DNA from 2 places in the Weizmannia sp. CD-2023 genome. Region 2 is predicted to be linked to the other one. Evidence: riboswitches for the same ligand, from Rfam matches in the RefSeq annotation. Region 2 holds a riboswitch; the other holds the start of a gene.
The links. A riboswitch is a leader RNA that binds a small molecule or an ion and turns the genes downstream of it on or off. The one in region 2 is predicted to bind FMN.
Positions count from the first base shown of each region.

Region 1: it holds a riboswitch for FMN, as region 2 does, so the genes downstream of both, P9687_RS09875 (ECF transporter S component) here and ribD (bifunctional diaminohydroxyphosphoribosylaminopyrimidine deaminase/5-amino-6-(5-phosphoribosylamino)uracil reductase RibD) in region 2, are expected to answer to the same signal.

Region 1 is NZ_JARTJQ010000070.1:27,747-35,798, forward strand. Features, by position in the region: gene P9687_RS09860 (response regulator transcription factor) at 1-274, shown strand, start outside; gene P9687_RS09865 (ATP-binding protein) at 271-2,040, shown strand; gene P9687_RS09870 (peptidoglycan DD-metalloendopeptidase family protein) at 2,140-2,865, shown strand; FMN riboswitch at 2,936-3,071, shown strand; gene P9687_RS09875 (ECF transporter S component) at 3,219-3,797, shown strand; gene P9687_RS09880 (ferredoxin) at 3,829-4,077, opposite strand; gene P9687_RS09885 (helix-turn-helix domain-containing protein) at 4,343-5,419, shown strand; gene P9687_RS09890 (RecQ family ATP-dependent DNA helicase) at 5,391-6,875, shown strand; gene P9687_RS09895 (CPBP family intramembrane glutamic endopeptidase) at 6,848-7,426, shown strand; gene P9687_RS09900 (hypothetical protein) at 7,451-7,690, shown strand; gene P9687_RS09905 (YpbF family protein) at 7,820-8,052, shown strand, end outside.
Region 2 is NZ_JARTJQ010000003.1:38,756-46,807, forward strand. Features, by position in the region: gene ribH (6,7-dimethyl-8-ribityllumazine synthase) at 1-376, opposite strand, end outside; gene P9687_RS00635 (bifunctional 3,4-dihydroxy-2-butanone-4-phosphate synthase/GTP cyclohydrolase II) at 388-1,581, opposite strand; gene P9687_RS00640 (riboflavin synthase) at 1,599-2,246, opposite strand; gene ribD (bifunctional diaminohydroxyphosphoribosylaminopyrimidine deaminase/5-amino-6-(5-phosphoribosylamino)uracil reductase RibD) at 2,227-3,348, opposite strand; FMN riboswitch at 3,455-3,594, opposite strand; gene ychF (redox-regulated ATPase YchF) at 3,669-4,769, opposite strand; gene P9687_RS00655 (DUF951 domain-containing protein) at 4,929-5,129, opposite strand; gene P9687_RS00660 (mechanosensitive ion channel family protein) at 5,119-6,030, opposite strand; gene yyaC (spore protease YyaC) at 6,244-6,867, shown strand; gene P9687_RS00670 (DUF554 domain-containing protein) at 7,093-7,809, opposite strand; gene P9687_RS00675 (ParB/RepB/Spo0J family partition protein) at 7,846-8,052, opposite strand, start outside.

The sequences.
Region 1 (8,052 bases), on a different contig from region 2:
TGCTCACCGCGTCACAGCGGACGGAAAGGAAGTCAATCTGACCCCGAAAGAGTATGAGCTGCTTTATTTTCTCGCCAAATCTCCGGATAAAGTGTTTGACCGCGAACAGCTTTTAAAAGAAGTATGGCATTATGAATTTTTCGGTGATCTCCGTACGGTGGATACGCATGTCAAACGCTTGCGGGAAAAATTGAATAAAGTGAGCGAAAACGCGGCTAAAATGATCGTTACCGTCTGGGGCGTCGGGTATAAATTTGAGGTTGCGCCGGAATGAGAATTTGGCGGACGGTTGTCGGGAAACTGTGGATGACCATTCTGCTGATGGTTGCCTGCGTTCTGCTCATCCTGACGGTACTGTTGCTCAAGTTTTTTGAAGAATACCATATCAATCAGATTGAGCAGGATTTGTCTAATACGGCGCAAAAAATCTCGAGGATTATGGAGGAGCACCCAAGCGGAAAGATCGGGAAAGAAATTGCCCTCGGCGTTCTGGACCAAAACGAGAAAGTCATGATCGTTTACCGCAAAAATGATATCTTTTATCCGTCCGGTTCCAAATCATACAAAGGGATCCCGTACGCGTCGATTTTAAAGGACAAGCAGCTGTCCCAAGTGTTTAGCGAAAAGAAGAAAGTGAGCAAAGAGTTAACCCCTTCTGGCGGGTCTTCCCGCAATAAGTACCATCATGTGATTGTGACGGCCGTCCCGCTTCATGTGAAGGGGGAAGAACCGGGCGCGGTATTTGTTTACCAGTCATTGGAAGTGCTTCAGGAAATGACGCGGCAAACGACAAAAATCATTTTGCTCGGTGCAGGCATTGCCATTATTTTAACGACCGGCTTTGCTTTCTTCCTTTCAAAAAGGATTGGCGGGCCATTGCATAAAATGCGGGAAGCGGCTTTTGAAGTGGCAAAAGGGCGTTTTGACAAAAAGGTGCCGATTTTAACCCGTGATGAAATCGGGGAACTGGCGACCGCTTTTAATACGATGGGGCGACAGCTTAAATTTAATATGGACGCCTTAAAGCAGGAAAAAGAGCAGCTGCGGAATATTTTAAGCAGCATGGCCGATGGTGTTTTGACCTTTAACCGGGACGGCGCCATTTTAATCATGAACCCGCCGGCTGAGATGTTTCTTCAAAACTGGTATCATAACCAGGCTGCAAAAGATGCTCCACTTCCTGAAGGGCTGTCCGCATTGCTTGCAAAAGTGGTCGAAACGGAGAAAGAACAGACGGATGAAATTGAAATCAACGGCCGGTACTATGTTATGATTGCAAGCCCGCTTTATAATTTGTCTCGGATCCGCGGCGTTGTCACCATTATCCGCGATATGACGGAAGAACGGAAGCTGGACAAGCTGCGCGATGATTTTATCGCAAACGTTTCGCACGAATTGCGGACGCCGGTTGCCATGCTGCAGGGATACAGCGAAGCGATCATTGATGATATTGCGGCAAGTGAAGAAGAAAAGAAAGAATTTGCCAAAATCATTTACGATGAAACGCTCAGGATCGGCCGGCTTGTCAATGAGCTGCTCGATCTGGCAAGAATGGAAGCAGGGCATTTTTCGTTTAGAATGGAGCCGGTCTCATTCAACAGTTTCATCGAAAGAGTGACACATAAATTTAACGGCATCGCGAAAGAAAAAGGAATCGACCTCGTTTGCGAGACTTCGGACAGCGATCTCACCCTTGAAATCGATGCCGACAGGATTGAACAGGTGCTGACGAATTTAATTGATAACGCCCTCCGGCATACTTCCCCGAACGGTTACGTCAAAGTAAAAGAGGAAGAAGCACCCGGCGGCGTATATGTACACGTCGAAGACAACGGATCCGGTATTCCGGATGAAGATTTGCCGTTTGTATTTGAACGCTTTTACAAAGCGGATAAAGCAAGGACGCGCGGCAAATCGGGAACAGGGCTGGGCCTTGCGATTGCCAAAAACATTGTCGAAGGGCATGGTGGCCGGATCTTTGTCAAAAGCAAATTAGGGGAAGGGACCACCTTTTCATTTTTCCTTCCAAAAAAAGGCTGACCTCTGCGCCGGGTCTGCCTTTTTTTGTATATTTTCCCGTTTTTTGCGCATCTTAGAAGATGGCTTTGCTTGAAACGGAATTGAAAAAATGAAAATGGGGTGGATCAATTGCCGGCATACATCAAAATATGCCTTTTCGTTTCATTGACAGCTGCATGCCTGGGGTTTGCCTGTTCGGCAAATGACGTAGCCGCATCCGGGTCGGTTATCCATGAAGCGACAAAAGACTGGATTTTTCCGGCGGCAGGGACGATCTCCGACACATTTAACACAAGATACGGCACACATAAAGGGCTTGATATTGCCGGAAGATACCGCGCAAAAGTATTCAGCGCCCAAGAAGGTACCGTTATCCGTTCCTATCTGTCCGCATCCTACGGCCATGTTGTTTTTATCCGCCATCCGTCCGGTTATGAAACGGTTTACGCCCATCTTGCCGGAAGGGCAGTGAGAGCGGGGCAGCATGTTGAAAAAGGAAAGGTGGTCGGCTATATGGGTTCGACCGGCCATTCAACTGGTATCCATCTTCATTTTGAAGTGCATAACGGGCCATGGACGCCGGATAAGAAAAACGCCATTGACCCGTTTTTGATCTTCGGACCAGGCGCGCCGGGCCAGACGGTTTCCGCCAAGACCCATGATCCTTACGGGGTTTTTGCTGCTTCCACCGTCCCTCAGCCTGCAGCTTACACTGTGAAAAAAGGCGACACGCTCTGGAACATTGCCCTCCATTTTCATACGAGCGTGGGAAGGCTGAAAAGCTGGAACAAATTGCGGTCGGACCGGATTATGGCCGGCCAGGTGCTGAAAATAAAAAATGAATGAAAGTGATGCGGAATGCTTCACAAAATGGCAGCCGGCATGTATAATAAGCTTGTAATCAAAATTTCATACGATTTATCTTCGGGGCTGGGTGAGATTCCCGACCGGCGGTGATAAGGCAGTTGCCTTTCAGTCCGCGAGCCGGATTTCCGGCAGGATTTGGTGAAATTCCAAAACCGACAGTATAGTCTGGATGGGAGAAGATAAGGGTTGCCAGTGTTTAATGACGTATTAAACGCTTATTTGGACTCGCCTATTACAAAGCCCCCGACATTTTGTCAGGGGCTTTTCATTTTGGTCCGCGGCACCTTTCTTCCTTTGATGATAAATCGGTCACAAGGAGAGAGGAAGTTTAAATGAAGAAATGGGATGTAAAGCAATTCGTTGCGGTCGCGTTGCTCAGTGCTCTGGCTTTTATGCTGATGTTTATTAAATTTCCGGTTCCGCCTTTTCCATCGTTTTTAACAGTGGACTTCAGCGACATTCCGGTATTGGTGGCAGCCCTTCTTTACGGGCCGATGGCTTCTGTTGTAGCGGAACTAATCAAAAATATCCTGAATTATTTATCACTCGGCAGTGAAGCAGGGGTACCGATCGGGAATGTGGCAAACTTTTTTGCAGGGATGCTGTTCGTCCTGCCGACATATCTCATTTACAAACGGATGCGGACAAAAAAAGGCATGACTGTAGGTCTAGTCACTGGCACGGTATCCATGTCGGTATGTATGAGCATTTTAAATTATTTCGTCATTTTACCGGCTTACCTGTACTTCATGAACTTTTCGGTCGGGAATGTAAAAGCGTATATTGTGGCGGGCGTGCTGCCTTTTAATCTTGTGAAAGGCCTCATCGTGACGGCTTTGTTTATGCTCATGTTTACAAAAATGAAAAATTGGATTGACAAAGCATCCGCCATTGGGGGGAAAAGAATATGAAAAAAAGCAGGCTCAAACGGCCTGCTTTTTTTCATTCGTATTTTAACGGATCGCCATCAAAAGGCTTGTCGGAAACTTTAATCGATTCTGTCGGGCATCCTTCAAAGGCATCCATCAGGTCATCTTCCAATATTTCCGGGACTTCCGCAGTGCCTTTATTATCATCCAAAATCACAAAAGAAAGCCCTTCATCGTCATAGTCGAAAATATCAGGAGCGCTGGCGGAACAAGCGCCGCAAGCGATGCATGTATCTTTGTCCACGATTGTAAACTTTGCCATTTTGATTCCTCCTCGTTGTTCAATCATGGCAGAAAAGAAAAACGGGCAGCCTCGTCATGTGCACGAAGGCATGCCGGTGTTTCTCCTTCATTTTAAAACTCTTTTTTTCTTATTTCAATAGCGGGCTGGCGGAGTTCGTGAAACCTGTCGAATCAATGAAAAAAATGGTAAACAAATCGCCGGTTTCCATGTTAAAATAGAACCAACCCCCGATTTTTCCTTGCACTTCCCCCTTTTTTCAGCTAAAGAACAGGAGAGGATTCAGATGCCTTTTTTACAGGCTGTATTGCTGGATTGCTTCAGCAACCTGAATGGAGAACGCACCCCTTATGCTGTTTTTCATCTATTAAACGGCAAAAAATCAGCACAGACGATCCAGGATTCCCATTTTTTCAAGATTGGCAGGCTCTTTCAAACGTTTCCATTTATTTCCCGTGAGGCTTTCACACGCGAAGTAGAGGCCCTATTAAAAGCCGGGTTGCTGCAAAAAAGCGGCCCGGATGCCTGCGTGGTCACAGAAAAAGGTGCTGCCCTGCTTTTGGCAACCGGCAGGATGGAAGAACGGTTTCCTTACCTGGACGGCTTGAAATACCAGGATTCGGCAAATCTGTTTTGGAAAAGGTTGAATCTCATTACCCAGGCCGTATCCAACTTAGTGTATGGAAATAAAGTATATTATCCGGTTCAAAGGGACCCGGCTCTTCAGGCTTGGGCAAAAAACTGGCTGAAACAGCATGCAAAAAGCAGGATTGCGTTAGCGGAGCATTTGTACCGTGAATTTTACCGTCTGTTTTCCGGCAGCCCGCCGGAAAAGCCTGAAATTTTTGTCCTTCGGTTGACGGGTGCGGGCCGGATCGGATATACGATCACGCAGGCTGCCTCCGCCCTGCACCTTGATCCTGTAGAGTACTGGTACCGGTTTTTGCATTTGCTTCATTTTATCGTCCGGCGCATCCTCGGAGATCCTGAAACATTCCGGTATTTATACCAAATGCTTCACGATGTGCAAAAGGCCTTGCCACTGACCCGGTCTGCCGCGGTGACATTTGGCTTCTTGAAGCAAGGGAAAACGATTGCGGAAATCAGCACGCTGAGAGGGTTAAAACAAAGCACGATTGAAGACCATTTGATTGAAATCGCGTTAACGGTCCCGGATTTTCCGCTGAACCGGTATGTGCCAAAGGATGAAGAACAAAAGATCATCCGGGCAGCCGCTGATTTAAATACAAAGAAATTAAAACCGATTAAAGAAAAAGTAGGGGACATCCCGTATTTCCATATTCGCCTTGTATTGGCAGAAAGGATGGGCCGCAGTGGATCTTTTAAGCTTTTTGAAAAGTAAGTTCGGGTTCAGCGCATTCCGGCCAGGGCAGGAAGAAGTCATCCGTTCACTGCTGGACGGTAAAGATACACTGGCGATGCTTGCGACCGGTACCGGAAAATCTTTATGCTACCAGTTGCCTGCCTATTTGCTGGACGGATCCTGCATCATTGTTTCTCCGCTTTTATCGCTCATGCAGGACCAGACAGAGCAGATGAAAATGCGCGGCGAAAAAAGTGTGGTTGCGTTAAATTCGTTTTTAACCGGTCCGGAGCGGGAAGCGGCCCTTGCGCATCTGGGCGCTTTCAAATTCATCTTTGTCTCGCCGGAGATGCTGCACAACCGCCATGTCCTCGGAAAATTAAAAACCATCCGGACTGCGCTCTTTGCAGTCGATGAAGCGCATTGTATTTCCCAGTGGGGTCATGATTTCAGGCCGGAATACTTAAACCTTGGCGAAGTCCGGAAACAATTGGGCACACCGCTTACCCTAGCTCTGACCGCCACAGCAACAGAACAGGTGAGGGACGATATTTGCAAGTATCTTGGCTTAAAAGACCCAAACCGGTTTATTTATTCTGTCAACAGGCCCAATATCGCCATTAAAATAGACCGGATTCCTTCATACCGCGAAAAAGAGGAAAAACTAGTTGCCTATGCGAAAAACTTGCAGAAGCCCGGCATCATCTATTTTTCAAGCAAAAAGGCGGCTGAGGAAATGGCGGCGCGGTTAAGGCAGGAGGGGATCGCCGAAGCGGCCGCCTATCACAGCGGCATTGACCAGGAGCAAAGAATTTTGATCCAGCAGCAGTTTATTTACGGACAGATCAAGATCATTTGTGCGACAAGCGCGTTTGGCATGGGGGTGGACAAAGCAGATATCCGCTTTGTCATCCATTTTCACCTGCCGTTGCAGATGGAAGCCTATCTGCAGGAAATCGGCAGAGCCGGGCGGGACGGGCTTCCGAGCATTGCCGTCCTTTTGTATACGGAAGGGGATGAACGGCTCCCGCTTCAGCTGATCGAGGCTGAGCTTCCGACTGATGCACAATTGGCCGCTTTCAGCAGATGGAAAGGAGATTTGAAGGAAGCCGGGGCGGCGCTTGGATGCACGGAACCGCAACTCCGGTTTCTGCTGCACCACAGAGTGCTTAACCTGCCGGAAGAAGCATGGACCCGGGAGGTTGCAGCCATCCGGAACGAGCGGATGGCGTACAAGCGCCGGAAGTTAAAGGAAATGGTGCAGATGGTCCGGTCTTCGTCATGCCGCCGCTCGGAAATTTTACGGTATTTCGGTGAACCGCCCGCTGCTGGCAATGAAGCGTGCTGTGACATTTGCGGCCTTGAAACAGCCTTATATGAAAGCAATCAAAAAAGCGGGGGCACCCTCGAAACCGTTCCTGCATGGGAATTGCTTTTGCAGGACCTATTCAGAAAAGGGGAACAAAAATGGCACGAAGAAAACAGGCGGATTTGATCAAGGAACTCACAGACCGGGAACTTACTTTTCACTTAATTTTGACACAGCTGATTCTCCTGTTTGCTGCCGCTTTGCTCGGATTTCTGTTATTTCCGGATGGCAAAGCATTTTTTCAGCACTTTCGTATGTCATTTGCGAAATGTGCATACGGTTTATTAAACGGAGTTGCTGTCGTTTTTGCGGATACTTTGCTCATGAAATGGCTCCCGAAAGCGTATTATGATGACGGGGGCGTGAATGAGCGGATTTTTAAAACCCGTTCGGTTCCGTCTATTATTGCTTTAACGGCGCTGATCGCGGTGGCGGAAGAGCTCTTGTTTCGGGGCGCCATCCAGACGCATTTTGGATTGCCGGCAGCAAGCCTTATTTTTGCACTCATGCATATCCGGTATTTTGGCCACTGGTATTTAATCGCGAATGTGCTGCTTTTGAGTTTTTGGATTGGTGCCGTTTATGTGCTTTCTCATGAAAATCTTCCGGCGGTCATCATCATGCATTTTACAATCGATTGTTTACTAGGTATCCGCATCAAAAAACAGGGGATTTAGTCCGGATGTGGGGAAGGGGAAGCCATGTCAGACGAAAAATATATCATTGAAATGGAAAAACGGCGGCAAAAGCTTGAACCGGCCGGCAAAGCAAAGGAAAAAACGGAGAAACAAACGGCGGCGGCCGTTTCGCGGGCAGAAAAGCGGAAAAGTACCGAAAAGGAATCCCGCTCCCGGTTGCCGCTTGTGAACCTATTGGCTGTCATTTTTATTTTAGTGCCAATTGCCGTTTACATCTGTTATACGTTTTTGTTTTTCAGATAGATGCCCATCCCGCGATAAATGGCGCCCCAAAAAGAGGAGAATCTGCCGGCGAAATTTCAGGACAGGGCAGCTGCCTGCTTGTCATGGATCTGTCCCTTGCCGCATATAGTAGAGTGAGGGGGGATCAGTATGGAGCCGTCCATCACCGGGCTAAAAGGGACAGATGCGGCGACAAAGCAGATGCTGCAAAGTGCTGTCAAACGCAAAAAAAAATTTGACCGCCTGCGGAAGCGGCATCTTGTTTTTCTTTGGACAAGCATGCTCTACACATGCGCATGGGCCTACTATGTTTACAGGTCTTTTGAAAATGCCGGTTCCGTGTTCTCCGTTTTCTCCGGTATTTCTGAAAGCCCGTTTCACCT
Region 2 (8,052 bases):
TCGCCTGTTCAATCGTGTCGGTTGTCAGAATCCCGAAAATGACAGGTGTTTCTGTAGAAAGGCTTGCATGGGCGACTCCTTTTGCCGCTTCTGCACTTACATATTCAAAATGCGGGGTCGCGCCGCGGATCACCGCGCCAAGTGCCAATACGGCATCATATTTGTCCGTTTCTGCCATTTTTTTTGCCGCCAGCGGGATTTCAAACGCGCCCGGTACCCAGGCAAGATCAATTGCTTCTTCTTTAACGCCATGCCTTAATAATGCATCCTTTGCCCCGCTTACAAGCCTTGTTGTAATGAATTCATTAAAGCGGGCAGCAACCATGCCGATTTTTAAGCCGGTTCCAACCAGATTGCCTTCAAATACTTGTCCCATTTGATCTCCTCCTATATATGCAGCAAATGCCCCATTTTTTCCGCTTTCGTACGCAAATATCCTTCATTTTCACGGACAGGTGCGATTTCAACCGGCACTCTTTCCGCAATTCGGATACCGTAACGCGTTAATGCCTCCACTTTATCAGGATTGTTTGTTAAAAGCCGGACTTGTGTTGCCCCGAGATCTTTTAAAATTTGCGCAGCGATGCAGTAGTCGCGCATATCTGCCGGAAATCCAAGCCGTCGGTTGGCCTCCACTGTGTCCAATCCTTTTTCCTGCAGCCGGTAAGCTTTCAATTTATTCAGAAGCCCGATCCCCCGCCCTTCCTGCCGCATATAAACGAGGACACCGCGCCCTTCTTTTTCAATCCGCGCTAGGCTCCGGGCAAGCTGCGGGCCGCAGTCGCAACGGAGGGAACCGAAGCAATCACCGGTCAGGCATTCGGAATGGATCCTTGCCAGCACCGGCTCTTCGCTGTTGACTTCCCCTTTTATAAGGGCAACATGTTCTCCCCCTGACAGCAAATCTTTGTAGCCGGCAGCCCGGAACGTGCCGTAACGCGTCGGCAGCGTGATTTCCGCTTCTTTTTGAATCAGTTTCTCATGTTTTTTTCTGTACTCGATTAACGATTGGATCGTCACCAGTTTGATGCCAAATTTTTTGGCCATTTCCTCCAGTTGAGGGAGTCGTGCCATCGTGCCGTCTTCATTCATGATTTCGCATATCACGCCGGCCGGATTTGCGCCTGCCAGTTTTGCCAGGTCAACGGCTGCTTCCGTATGGCCGGACCGTTCCAGGACGCCGCCTGCTTTGGCCACTAACGGGAAAATATGCCCCGGCCGGTGAAAGTCTTCGGCTTTTACCGCGTCTTCTGCCAGGTGCCGGACCGTTTTGGCACGTTCAAATGCGCTGATGCCGGTCCGGGTGGCAGCATGGTCAATGCTCACGGTGAAGGCCGTTTCATGGCTGTCGGTATTTTGCCGTGCCATCGGGTAAAGATCGAGCTGCCGTGCTTTTTCCGCCGTAATCGGTGCACAGATGAGCCCGCGTCCTGCTTTGGCCATCAAATTGATCATTTCCGGTGTCGCTTTTTCCGCAAGGCCGATAAAATCACCTTCGTTTTCCCTATTTTCATCATCGACGGCAATCACGACTTTTCCGGCCTTTAAGTCTTCTACTGCTTCTTCAATGGTATGAAACAAGTTTTTCACCCCTTTGTTTACATAAAACCTTGGTCTTTTAAGAGCGCCATCATGCCGCTCTCTTTTTCCGCCCGTTCTCCGTTCCTGAACAGCCCTGCCATATACTTGGCCAAAATATCGCATTCAATATTCACGGCATCGCCAATCTTTTTTTCCGGCAATATCGTATGCTGCTGCGTATGCGGCACCAATGAAACGGTTAATTGCCCGTCCGCAGCCCCGAACACAGTCAGGGAGGTGCCGTCGAGTGCAACCGAGCCTTTTGGGATCAGAAAGGCGGACAGGGAGGAGGGAACAGAAATCGTGATATAAACGGCATTTTCCATCCTTTGTTTCAAACAGACCGTGCCCGTGCCATCAACATGCCCTGTGACAAAATGCCCGCCGAACCGCCCGCCTGCAGCCATTGCCCGTTCAAGGTTGACCTTGCTGCCGATGTTCAGCCCGGCCAATGCCGTGCTGAAAAATGTTTCAGGCATGACATCAGCCGTAAATGCATTTGGCGTATAGGATGTGACGGTTAAGCAAACACCGTTCACTGCAATGCTGTCGCCAAGCCGTACATCTTGGAGAACCGTCCTGGCCTGTACGGCAAGCTTAAGGGAGCGGGGGCCTCTTTCCACACGTTTCAATATGCCGGTTTCTTCAATAATTCCTGTAAACATGCTCCGGCACCCCCTTTTGGACGGCAGCCGTAATTTTTAAATCCGGCCCGATCTGTTCCACTTTTTCAAACCGGAGCGGCAAAGCATCGGCCACCTTGCCAAACCCGTGTCCGCCGAAAGGGGACGGCGCGTTTTGCCCGCCGACCACTTTCGGGGCAATGTAAAAAATATACTGCTGCACTGCGCCTTCTTTTAAAAATGAGCTGTTTACCGCCGCGCCGCCTTCGACGAGTAAAGTCATCATGCCTTTTTTTCCGAGCGCCGCTAACACGTCACGGATCAAGAGGCGGGCATGCGGCATGCGGGCCACTTCGGCATTAAGCTGCTTCAGACATTGTTCTTTTTCTTTTGGTGCATCGCTTCCGCAAAAAATAATGGTTGGCGCATCGCCGTTTAGCACTTTCGCTTCCGGCGGGATGCGCAAATGGGTGTCTAATACAATGCGAATAGGATTTTTCCCGGAATGGGGCAAACGTGCGGTGAGAAGGGGGTTATCTTGGAGAACGGTTTGTATGCCGACAAGTATTGCATCATGCCTGCTTCTTAACCAGCGGGCATCACGCCTTGCTTCTTCACTTGTGATCCATTTGCTGTCACGGGTTTCAGCTGCAATTTTTCCGTCTGCCGTCATGGCGGTTTTGACAGTGACAAACGGTGTTTTCGTTTGAATAAAGTGGAAAAAAGGGCGGTACAACCTTTCCGCTTGTTCCTTCAATACCCCGGTTTCCACTTCTACGCCGGCTTGCCTGAGCTTTTCTATTCCTTTGCCTGCGACAAGCGGATTGGGGTCCAATGCAGCGATATATACTTTTTTGATGCCTTTTTCAATTAAAAAATCTGCGCACGGCGGCGTCTTTCCGTAATGGGTACACGGCTCCAGCGTCACAAAAACTTCAGCGCCCTTTGCTAGCGGCCCGGCCTGTTCCACTGCAAGCCTTTCCGCATGTTTTTCTCCTGCCTTTAAGTGGGCCGCCATCCCGGCGATCGTGCCGTTTTTCACGGCGACACTTCCAACCGGGGGATTCGGGGAAGTCTGCCCGGCCACACTTTCGGCCAATTGGAGTGCAAGCTGCATATAATCTTCTTTTTGCAATCCTTTCATGCCTCCTGTATTCAATTTCCGCCAACATACACCCGTGAAAACAAAAAACCCGCACGAAGATGTGCGGGGCAAAACGGCATAATGAAATACGCGTTCCAATAAACGCCTGATCCTTCTCCCATCCAGACTGTTACTGTCGGCTTTGGAATTTCACCAAATCCACCGCATTCCGGAGAATACGGGTCACGGGCTTTGAGTTTCCTCATCACCGCCGGTCGGGAATTGCACCCTGCCCCGAAGGAAAATATTCGACTGATATTTATTTTAACGGATGATTTGAATTTTTTCAATACAATTCGAATATTCGTCCAAAAGTCCTGTTATACATTAAACCTGAAATGCATGACATCGCCGTCCTGGACAACGTAGTCTTTTCCTTCCAGGCGCACTTTTCCGGCTTCTCTTGCAGCTGCCACGCTGCCATATTCGATTAAATCTTCATACGACACCGTTTCAGCCCGGATAAACCCTTTTTCAAAGTCGGAATGGATAATGCCTGCGCATTGCGGGGCTTTCATACCTTTTTTGAATGTCCACGCGCGGACTTCCGGTTCCCCAGCCGTAAAATAAGTCGCAAGGCCAAGCAGGCTGTAAGCAGCTTTAATCAGCTGGTCAAGACCGGATTCCCGGATGCCGAGTTCGGTTAAAAACATTTTTTTCTCATCGTCATCCAGCTCGGCAATTTCTTCTTCAATGCGGGCACATATGACAATCACTTCCGCGCCTTCTTGTTTGGCATATTCGCGCACCTTCCCGACATACGGGTTTGCGGACGGGTCCTGAATGTCGTCTTCACCGACATTGGCCACATACAAAACCGGCTTGCTCGTTAAAAGCTGGAACCCTTTGACGATTTTTTGCTGGTCTTCGGTCAGTTCCACCGCCCGCGCCGGTTTTTCCGCTTCAAAAGCCGCCTTTAATTTGGCCAGCACTTCGTATTCGGCAACGGCTTCTTTATCCTTCTGTTTTGCTATTTTCTCCACACGCCCGATACGCTTGTCCACCGTTTCAAGATCGGCCAGGATCAATTCAAGATTAATTGTTTCGATATCATCAATCGGATCGACTTTCCCGGAAACATGTGTAATGTTCTCGTCCTCAAAACAGCGCACGACATGGCAGATTGCGTCCACCTGGCGGATATGGGAAAGAAACTTGTTCCCGAGCCCTTCCCCTTTGCTCGCGCCCTTGACGATCCCGGCAATATCCGTAAATTCAAAAGTGGTCGGCACCGTTTTTTTCGGATGGTACAGTTCTGTTAATTTTTCCAGCCGTTCGTCCGGCACTTCCACCATGCCGACATTCGGGTCAATCGTACAAAACGGATAGTTCGCAGATTCGGCCCCAGCTTTTGTGATCGCATTAAATAAAGTCGATTTTCCGACATTCGGCAAACCGACAATTCCGGCTGTTAACGCCATTTTATGTCCACTCCTTCAAACATTCTCGTATCTTTCAAGTTTTTCCCGGCCGTATCAAAAACCCCCAGGGTGCCGCTGGATGCGCCCGGTTAACATTTTTCGTTTGCCGGCCTTACTTAACCGCACCCCGGCTCCCAAAAAAAGACACCCGTAAAAGGGCTATGCTTCTTCGTGCTTGACGAGGATTTTTTTCAGTTTGCGGACAAATTCCCTGCGCGGCAGCAGCACGCTGTGTCCGCATCCTTCACATTTAATGCGGATATCCGCCCCCATCCGGATGATTTTCCAGCGGTTTGTGCCGCACGGATGCTGCTTTTTCATTTCCACAATATCATACAACCCGAAATTTTTATCTTCCATGTTCATCCCCCTTTAGAAATTGGCCGGCTAATGTCTCTTCTTTCTCAGTACGGGAATAAGTCACCATTTTAGGATAAGGTGCATGGATGCGATTTTCGTCCAATGCTTTTTTAATTTCTTTTTTCAACACTCTCGCAATATACCAGTGTGCCATCGGGAGGGTTTCCGCCACCACCCTGAGCGTAACATCCGTGGTGCCGAGCTGCTGGACGCCCAACAGTTCAGGCTCTGACACAACTTCTTCGTGCTCTCCCGCAAATGACACCAGTATTTCCTGAATGGCCGCTTCCGCTTTGTCGATATCCTCTTCGTACGGAATACGGACATCCACAACGGCGACGCTGTTATGAATGGACAAATTGGTGACTTCGGAAATATTGCCGTTCGGAATGATGTATAATTCGCCGGTCCAGTTTTTGATTTTTGTTGTCCTGAGCCCGATTTCTTCCACAACGCCTTCGTATTTCCCGATCTGCACCGTATCGCCGACCGAAAACTGGTCTTCAAAGATAATAAAGAATCCGGAAATCACGTCTTTTACAAGGCTTTGTGCCCCGAACCCGACAGCCAGCCCGACAATTCCGGCACCGGCCAGAAGCCCCTGGACATTGATGCCGAGAATGGACAAAATCGTGACAATGGTAACAAACCAGACGAGATAGGTCAATGTGTTCACCATCAGCCGCAACAATGTGGCCTCGCGCCGCTCTGAAAACCGGAGAGGGGCTTTGGCGCGGACTGCAAAAATTTTGCCGATCGCCTTTTTGCCGAATTTAATGACCAGTGATGCGACAAGCAGCACCACAATCATCTTCAGTACTGTCTCCCCGATTCCGATCCATGTATTTTCATTTAACCACTTGGATGTGAGGTGTTTGAGATATGTCTCAAAATGGCCCATATTCCACCAACCTTCATTTCTTTTAACGTTATTGTAACAAAAAAACCGCGCTTGCTCGACAACCGGCTCCGCTTTTCAAAAATTACCTTTTTGATTGGCGGCTGAATCATGTGTAAAACTGCCGGTTGCGGGTATCAAAAAAGAGATATGTTAATGTATAGATTTTTTTGATTTTCCGTATACTGGTACTATTACAAAGAGGGAGTGGCTGATATGAATCTGAGAAAAGGACAATTGGAATTCGGCGGCAATCGTATCAAGGTATTTCATGATGATGTTCTGGCAAAAGAAATCATATCCAACCATATTTTATCAGCACTTCCGAAAAGCATAAACCGGGAATTGGTGGTGGTCTGCATCGGCACCGACCGTTCCACCGGGGACTCGCTCGGGCCTTTAACGGGCACTTTTCTGGAAGAAACAGGCCTGGCCTGCTTCAACGTATACGGAACGCTGGATAAGCCGGTCCATGCTTTAAACCTGGAAGAAAATATTGAAAGGATTTATCAAAAGCACCACGACCCCTTCATCATTGCCGTCGATGCCTGCCTTGGAAAAATGAAGAGCGTCGGCATGATCCAAATCGGCGACGGCCCGGTGAAACCGGGGGCGGGTGTAAAGAAAGATTTGCCTCCTGTTGGCGACATCCATATTACAGGCATTGTGAACATCAGCGGTTTTATGGAGTTTACCGTCCTTCAGAATACCCGTTTAAATCTTGTTCTGAAAATGGCAAAACTGATCGCTGCAGGCATCAGCCGCGCCCATCTGCATCTTCAATACCAAAACGCCATGATTTCCATGAACAGCGGACAGGCGAAGGAAAAGCTGATTTAAGTTATCCGGAAACAGCAGCATTTTTGAAACCGTTTATCCGAAATCCCCCGGTGAACGCAAACTTCTAAACAAAAATATCATGACAACGAAACCAAATGAATGAATAAGCCGGCAACCTGTATAGCCCCCGGGATCCAGTGAAAGGATCCGCAACTTCAGTAAGTTTCTGCCGGTTCACATTCATACTTCAACCGATAAACAGGTGTTGATTCATTCTTGTAAAATTCATCCGAAAACCGTATGGTAAGCATGCAACAGGCCGACCAGCACGGCAACCACCAGGATGCCCGGCAATAAATTCGCCACCCTGATTTTGGCAAGCCCCGCAATATTCAAACCGATGGCAAAAATCATAATCCCGCCGGTTGCCGTCATCTCGGTAATAAACGAGTGCAGCACCGGTGCGGGGACAAGCCGGTTGATTTGCGTGGCAAATAACGCAATAGCGCCTTCATACAGGATCACCGGAACAACCGAAAAAACCACCCCGAAACCGAGGGTTGAAGACAAGATCAGTGCTGTGAAACCGTCCAGAACAGATTTCGTGTACAGCACCGTATGGTCGCCCCTGATTCCGCTATCCAATGCTCCGAGAATGGCCATCGCGCCAATCACAAAAACGAGCGTTGCCGTGACAAAGGCTTCGGCCGTACTGCCCTGGCTGCTGTTTCCAAACTTTTTTTCCAGCCAGGCACCAAGCCCGTTCAAATGAGCTTCAAGCTGCAGCATTTCGCCGATGACTGCGCCAATCACAAGGCTCAATATTACAATAATATACTGTTCACTTTTCAGCCCCATTCCGAGCCCCAGCACCATCACCGCAAGCCCGATCGCCTGCATTACGGTGCCTTTCATTTGCTCCGGAATATGGTTTAACAGCCTTCCGATAAACGAACCGGCTACAATGCTCAGCCCGTTTACAATTGTCCCCAGCAATACCATCTTTTTCACCCGTTTTTGTCTTTATCTTTGTAATTCTTACGTTTCCTGTTCAAAACCGGCATCCAGCAATTGCAATATCCGTTCTAAATCTTCATTGGACATAAATTCAATTTCAATTTTCCCTTTTTTCTTTGTCCGCTTAATATGAACGGTTGTCCCAAACTTTTCGCGCAGAACCGTTTCGTGTTCCTGGATAAAAATATCTTTTTCCTGTTTGTCTTTCTTCGTTTCACGTGAAACATT